3 regions of the Paenibacillus nitricinens genome follow, and region 3 is predicted to be linked to each of the others. Evidence: riboswitches for the same ligand, from Rfam matches in the RefSeq annotation. Region 3 holds a riboswitch; each other region holds the start of a gene.
The links. Region 3 has a riboswitch for cyclic di-GMP ahead of ACN6KS_RS29490 (NPCBM/NEW2 domain-containing protein). Riboswitches for the same ligand answer to the same signal wherever they lie in the genome.
Positions count from the first base shown of each region.

Region 1: linked by a shared signal. The riboswitch ahead of ACN6KS_RS20650 (thiamine pyrophosphate-binding protein) and the one ahead of ACN6KS_RS29490 (NPCBM/NEW2 domain-containing protein) in region 3 are both predicted to bind cyclic di-GMP.
Region 2: linked by a shared signal. The riboswitch ahead of ACN6KS_RS01845 (anti-repressor SinI family protein) and the one ahead of ACN6KS_RS29490 (NPCBM/NEW2 domain-containing protein) in region 3 are both predicted to bind cyclic di-GMP.

Region 1 is NZ_CP183948.1:4,632,075-4,634,275, reverse strand. Features, by position in the region: gene ACN6KS_RS20650 (thiamine pyrophosphate-binding protein) at 1-885, opposite strand, end outside; cyclic di-GMP riboswitch class I at 1,043-1,138, opposite strand; gene ACN6KS_RS20645 (methyl-accepting chemotaxis protein) at 1,329-2,201, opposite strand, start outside.
Region 2 is NZ_CP183948.1:415,130-417,330, forward strand. Features, by position in the region: gene ACN6KS_RS01840 (2-oxoglutarate dehydrogenase E1 component) at 1-753, opposite strand, end outside; cyclic di-GMP riboswitch class I at 1,225-1,309, shown strand; gene ACN6KS_RS01845 (anti-repressor SinI family protein) at 1,337-1,492, shown strand; gene ACN6KS_RS01850 (helix-turn-helix domain-containing protein) at 1,674-2,003, opposite strand; gene ACN6KS_RS01855 (TasA family protein) at 2,163-2,201, opposite strand, start outside.
Region 3 is NZ_CP183948.1:6,630,476-6,632,676, forward strand. Features, by position in the region: gene ACN6KS_RS29490 (NPCBM/NEW2 domain-containing protein) at 1-1,068, opposite strand, end outside; cyclic di-GMP riboswitch class I at 1,226-1,312, opposite strand; gene ACN6KS_RS29495 (hypothetical protein) at 1,481-2,035, opposite strand; gene ACN6KS_RS29500 (EAL domain-containing protein) at 2,149-2,201, opposite strand, start outside.

The sequences.
Region 1 (2,201 bases), 2.0 Mb from region 3:
TGTCGGGTGATTCTCCCGTTTTAGGTTACAGACGGTCATATCACTTAATCGTGATCCTAGAACTATAAATAGATCACTTTTATTCAACAGGTCATCCCCGTGGGTGCAACCTCCAACACCAATAGGACCATGATAGAGTGGGTGATCCCAAACCATAGCCCCTTTACCACCAGGTGATGTTACTACTGGTATATTAAAAGTTTCAGCGAGCTGAATAAGCTGGCTATGCGCCCCAGATCGATTGACCCCTTTACCTGCAATAATCAAAGGATTCTTTGAGGCATTGATAGCATCAACTACTCTGTCGATATTCGCTAGACTTACTAGAGATTCGCGTTCGGGAATTACAATATTGCACTCTTCCAATCCTTCTGTCTGTACATCAAACGGCACACAAAGATGAACAGGCCCACGTTGGTTAAGAGCAATTGAAATCGCATGATTAAAAATAGTACTAAAGTGATCACCGCGTTCAATAAGTTTACTGAACAAGGTGGCAGGTCTGAACATCTCCGCTAAATCAGCTAAGTAAGAGGAAGAGTCCTGACATTGGGGGATTCCAAGCTCTTTAATAGATTGGTGGCCCGTAATAAACAGCACTGGCAAGTTGTTGGCTTTCGCATGTGCTGCTGCTGTAAGCAGGTTAGTTCCGCCTGGACCAGAAGTACCAAATGCTACGCCTAGATTACCAGTTTTCAGCGCGTATCCAGCTGCTGCGAATCCGGAGCTGGATTCATGTCTCCCTGGAATAAATTCAATACCATAGTCTACCATCTTAAGAACTACGGGACAAATCGATTTACCAATGATCCCAAAAGAATGGGTCACTCCGAGGTTACGTAGTGCTTCCGCCATATAATCTGCGACTGTCTTCAAAAGATACACCTCACAAGTTGATTAATATTTATTATGTTATTGATCTTTCGAAGTGATCTGATTGATCAATAAACTCAAAAATAGAAAACCTGTGCTCCGAAAAAGGGCACAGGTTGGTGGCGTAAATCGCCGTAAAGACTGAACAATAGTTCAGCCGTCCCGGGTCCTTAGCAACCTGGCAATCATGGCCTCAGAGTAAAAATGAGGCTGTAGATCCATGGTTTTGCGTCATCCTCTTTCGAAGATTTTGCCTATATTAATTTAAAATTTATAAGAATAATTTTCCTTTACAATATATTCCTTGGGATCATCCTTTGTCAATATATTATCGCAAATTAACTCGAATTTTGACGAAAGTCTTGTCAAACCTATGAAATAATAGAAAATAAACCGTCCCCTAAGACAAACTTAGAGGACGGTTTATGGCTTGGTTTATTCGTTATGCAAGTTGTTTAAAACTTGAAGATATGGATCGTTTTCTGTAGATTAAATACGGCCTGTGTCATTTTCTCAGTTTCTTCTGCGACGGACTGCAGGGCATTAATTTGTTCATTCATTGCAGCCGATACTTCTTCGGTGCCAGCAGCAGTTTCCTGAGTGATTGCAGATATATTTTCTATTGCACCTGAGATTTTCAAGGCACTTTCCAGCATAAGATCACTTTCAGAAGAGAAGGAAGAGATCTGCTCGGTAATATACTGCACACTTTGTACAATTTGAGCAAAGATATGAGCAGATTGAGTGATCATCTCATTCTGTACCTGTACGACTTCTTCGTTGATAGCGATATTGTCAATCGCTTGTTTAATATCAGTTTCAATGCTCCGAACTAAACCAAAGACTTCCTTTGTTGAAGCCGTTGATTCCTCGGCAAGCTTACGGACCTCCTGTGCGACTACTGCAAATCCTCGACCATGTTCTCCGGCACGTGCTGCTTCGATGGAGGCATTCAGCGATAACAGGTTAGTCTGTTCAGCGATCTCAGTGATGGTCTTTGTGATCATCGTTATTCCGCGAGCATTATGAGACAAGGCCTCGATAGTATCCGCTACTTTTTGAGTAGCCTGGATGTTTTTGCGCATGCCTTCAGCTTGAGTATCTACGGATTGGCGCCCTTGTTCAACTAGTTCTAATGTATGTATTGAACGTCTGTTCATTTCTTTCGTTGAGTTCGTATAATTGGAGACTTTATTCTCAATATCTTTAATAGATTCTGTCATTTCAGCGATATCCGTAGATATTTCATTTGCCCCAAGAGCTAGCTCATTTGACGAAGAGGCTACCTGTGCCATGACAATTTTTAAGTTCTGATTCTTATCTTCGAT
Region 2 (2,201 bases), 570 kb from region 3:
ACCACGATGCGCCATGCCCATCAGAATATGCTCTGCACCGTCATGCGCAGCAGCGCGTACGATTTCATCGAGCATCGGTACGAGAGCGTCATTGCCTTCCAAGCTGAAACGCTTCTGACCCACAAAGGTTTTGTGGAGGAAGGTTTCGAATTGCTCGACTTGGATCAGGCGGTTTAGCAGCTCTTTACGTTCTGTATTATTTAAAGGCGCTGGTGAGCTTGTGGATTCTGCCTGTCTGTTCAACCATTTCAGTTCTTCTTCTTCATGCACATGCCCGAATTCATAGGCGATCGTCTTGGTGTAAGCCTGACGCATACGCTGAACTGCATCCCATCCGGTATGCACATCATTCGGGGCATTCTCCCAAATGAGCGTGGCAGGTAGTGCGATCAGATCCTCACGAGTCAGCTCATAGGTTTCGAGTTCGAGATATTTAGCCATGGGATTGTGATCACGCTCAAGCGGATCAATATCAGCGGCCATATGGCCATATATACGAATATTAGCGATTAGCTTGGAAGCTCTTACTGCCTTTCTAAGCCATTCGGTGTCTCCCGAAATGCGAGGCTGTGGAGCCGGTTCGCTGTCCGGTGTTAGGGGTGGGGGACCCGAATTTGTAAAAAGCTCGCGATAATTATTCTCTACGGTGGATGGATCTTTCACAAACTGTTCATATCTTTCTTGAATGTAGCCTAAATTGGGTCCGTAATACTTACTCCAAATGGATTCGTTATAGGGCTCTTTGGCTGCCATGAATACATCCTCCTTAACGGATGAACTCCATACGTGACATTTTGTGTCAACGCTTACTGGAGCTGTGATGATTGCGGTTTCATTTCTCATCTTATTGTGCTACTTTCCACACGTGTAATCAATTCATTCTTTCGTCCAATACGTTCGCAAAATGGTATGGGTTAGCTTGTTCTAATGAAAAGAACGCTGTTTCTTCTCATTACCCATTCCTAAGGCCCACTAAAATGATTCTAATATCCTTATTTTTAACTAATAGGGAAGGAAGCATCATTATATTGTCTTAATTAATTTTATGAATAGGACGAGTATCGTGTTAATAGGACAAGATATCACAGAAAAGAGCTTCTATTTTTTGTTTTTTAATGGAAAAACTAATCAGAAATCGACACACTTTTCCACTTTAGTATAGTATAATGTTATTGCAGTTAGCGTTTTTCATCCTTTTTGAAGTAGATCCTTTCGTGTAAAGGGTCCAGTAAAAGGTAAACCTGCCGAAAGACAGGGGCACAAAGTCGCGGGTCTAAGGTAGAAATACTATGACAGCCGGATTGCCTGGGGACGTAAAATCTTAGGAGGAGATTTTTTGGACAAGTCCAACCAGGGAAGCAACAGAGAACAGCAGGTTATTGATGTAGACGTAGAGTGGGTACATTTATTATTAGCAGCTAAGAAGGCTGGCATAAAGGCAGATGAAATTCGTCGATTCTTTCAGGAGAAGACTGTGCAAGCCGTGCAGTAATACATTAGAGCGTTATATACCGAAAAAGGGCATGGCGATAAATCGCTGTGTCCTTTTTCTATAAGTTGTACACGATACATGGTTAGAATATAAAACGCCTAGGCCATCCATGTTAGGAGGGCGAAGGCGTTTATGTTTGATAGTATGAGTAGAAGAGGATCTTATTAGATCAGATGAAGGATTAGTCCTTCTGATCCAGGCGCCATTTCTGGTAGTCCAGAAACTCCTTGAATTCGCGTTTGCTTATGCCTGAGGCCATAGCTTCCTGCACCAATCGGAACCATTCCGAATCTAAAGGCGATTCCTCAGCATCATTAGGCTCTCCATAGAGCAAAGCATGGATGGATACCTGAAGCGCATCGGCGATCTTTTCGATAAACTGGATGGAAGGATTGGATTGGATGTTTCTCTCCACATTGCTAAGATACGATTTAGCAACATCCGCTCTGTCCGCAAGCTCAGATAGGGAGAATCCCTTTTCTAGGCGGAGATGCTGGATACGTTGGCCCATATTTTGTGCCACTATGCTGACGCCCCTCCGTATTTTTTGTTATTAGTATAGCAAATATCGATAAATTCGACAAAGTTTATTGTAAAGAGAAAAGCAGCATCTACTTATCCGCTTTCCGGAATAAGAATCTGCTGCTCTTCGAATGGAAGACTTATTAGATTATCTAGCGACTCCAGCGGATTGCTTAGCAAAGAAATC
Region 3 (2,201 bases):
TCTATCTAATACTTTCGCTTGCGCTAACTCAAACACAACTTCATTCGTGAAGCTGTCGTCATTGTTTTTATTGGTTTCCCAGTGTGTATTCGGTTGGTCATCGAGCATGTATTCCGGTTTCGTACCTGGGTAGCTTCCGCCGTTCACCGTTACTTTTGATACGTTTGAGTTGGGCATTCTATAAGCTTCGCTATAGGCATTTTCATATGCTGTACCATAGCCTTTTAGCTTCGAAACCTTAGCCGCTGTTGCCTCTATTTGATGATTCTCCAGAAGTACTTTTGCATTCTCTATATCTGCTTGAAACTGCGCGTACAGTGGATGTGTCTGCACTTCTTGTTCTAAAGCCGTTAATTTCTCCATCGTATTAAATGCTGCGCTAACTTGACTCAAGCTGTCATCTGTGAATAAATTTTTCATTTTAGCGGATACGGCATCTTCTTTGTAAAAAGAAAACTCAGCCGCACTCGCCCAATCTTGGTTAGCTTTTTTGAAGACAAATTTAAGTCTCTTAAAGGTTGCCCTGTCAAACTGCACCTCTACTACGTCACCTGCTCCGCCTTTATATTCTCCAGAGGATACTAGCGTATAGTCGCCTGCATCCGTTGTTGAGCCATAAATATCAAATTCCTGGGCAAACCCCTTACCCTTTGCGCTGGATTGTCTTGCAGCATATACGATTCTATTTAATTCAGTGGACTCATTGAATACAAAGACAACCTCATTCGTAAACGTTGAACTATTCGGTTTGCCCGTTTCCCAATGCGTACTCATATCGCCATCAATAGCCTTAGCTATAGGTGAACCTGAGTAGTTACCACCGTTATTGGTAATGGATTTAATATTCGCAGGATTCATTCTAAAAACATCATTATAAGCGCCTAGGATAGCCTTGCCGTACAGATCAAACGGAATAACTGACGCATTGCTTATTAGGTCAGCCTTGCTTTGTACTACAGTGTTCACTACAGTTACCTTGCTTACATCACTTGCTAAAGCATAACCTGCCTCACTCGAAAAGCTAGCTAACATGGCTGCCGATGTAGCGATTGCAATCATTTTTTTCATCTTTTCTACCCCCCAGATGTAATATTAATCTCTTCAATGCCTAAAAATGGGCACAAAAAAAACTACCCCGAAAGAGTAGCTTGATTGCAGCTAAAGTTGCATAAAAATTAAGACTTAATTTTTATTAAACCTTAAAAACAAAAAGCGTTATACACTCTTTGGCAGCTGGCTGACAATAGTCGTGATAACCTTAGTCCCTATAGCTTTGCGTCCCTACATTTCCATAGGTTTGCCTATGAAGTTTCGATTACATTACAAAGGTTAACATAACTATGCATCTTATTGCATGATTATTTGGTATGAAATTGATATTTGATCGACATAGGTAATTGCAATCAATTTCCTCTAACTGATCGATATTATTTATCAACTGTCCCAGACGAAGAGTGATACTTTAGGACTGGAGGAGCGTTCAACCTCCAAATAGTCGCCGAAACCAATTCCACACATCACCTGTGATCGGAATTAACCCAAAGCCATGCTCGCCAACCGCGATTAGACCATATGCCCATTGTCCAATAGCTACGGCTCCCCCAGCAATCCGTCCTATGGCTACCGCTCCAAATGCCGTATCCCCTATGGCGACAGCACCCAACGCTTTTTCGGCTATCGCGATCGCTCCTACAGCCACTCCTGCAATAGCAATCGCCCCAGCTGCGAAGCCAAGCCAGCTAAGTGCTATCGCTCCAAGTGCTAACCACATTCCTAGTGATATTGCACCCACGGATAGAACCCCTACGCTTATCGCACCTATGGAAATCAAGCCTACAGCTATATCTCCAATAGCAATTAATCCAACAGCTGTCTTCACACGAGGTCTGCTGCCATAACCCTGACCAGAGTAGCGACCTAAATTGCTGCGAATACTTACCACTGGAAATGAGGGAGAAGGCCACTGATAATCAATCTCTCGCCCTTCCCAGCCCCTGGAATCTGCCCAACGTGTGATGTATTTATGCCATTCCATATTCATCCGACCCCCTTCTCAATTACCTAAATTGTACAGCCCCGGGGCTCACCTGTAATCAGACTCTGACCTGAATTCATCTCATCCTCTAGACGGAGATCTACTCATTAGGATCACTGTTTGGGAATAGGGTCAGGTTTTCCAAATAAATATCCCTGAAACAACT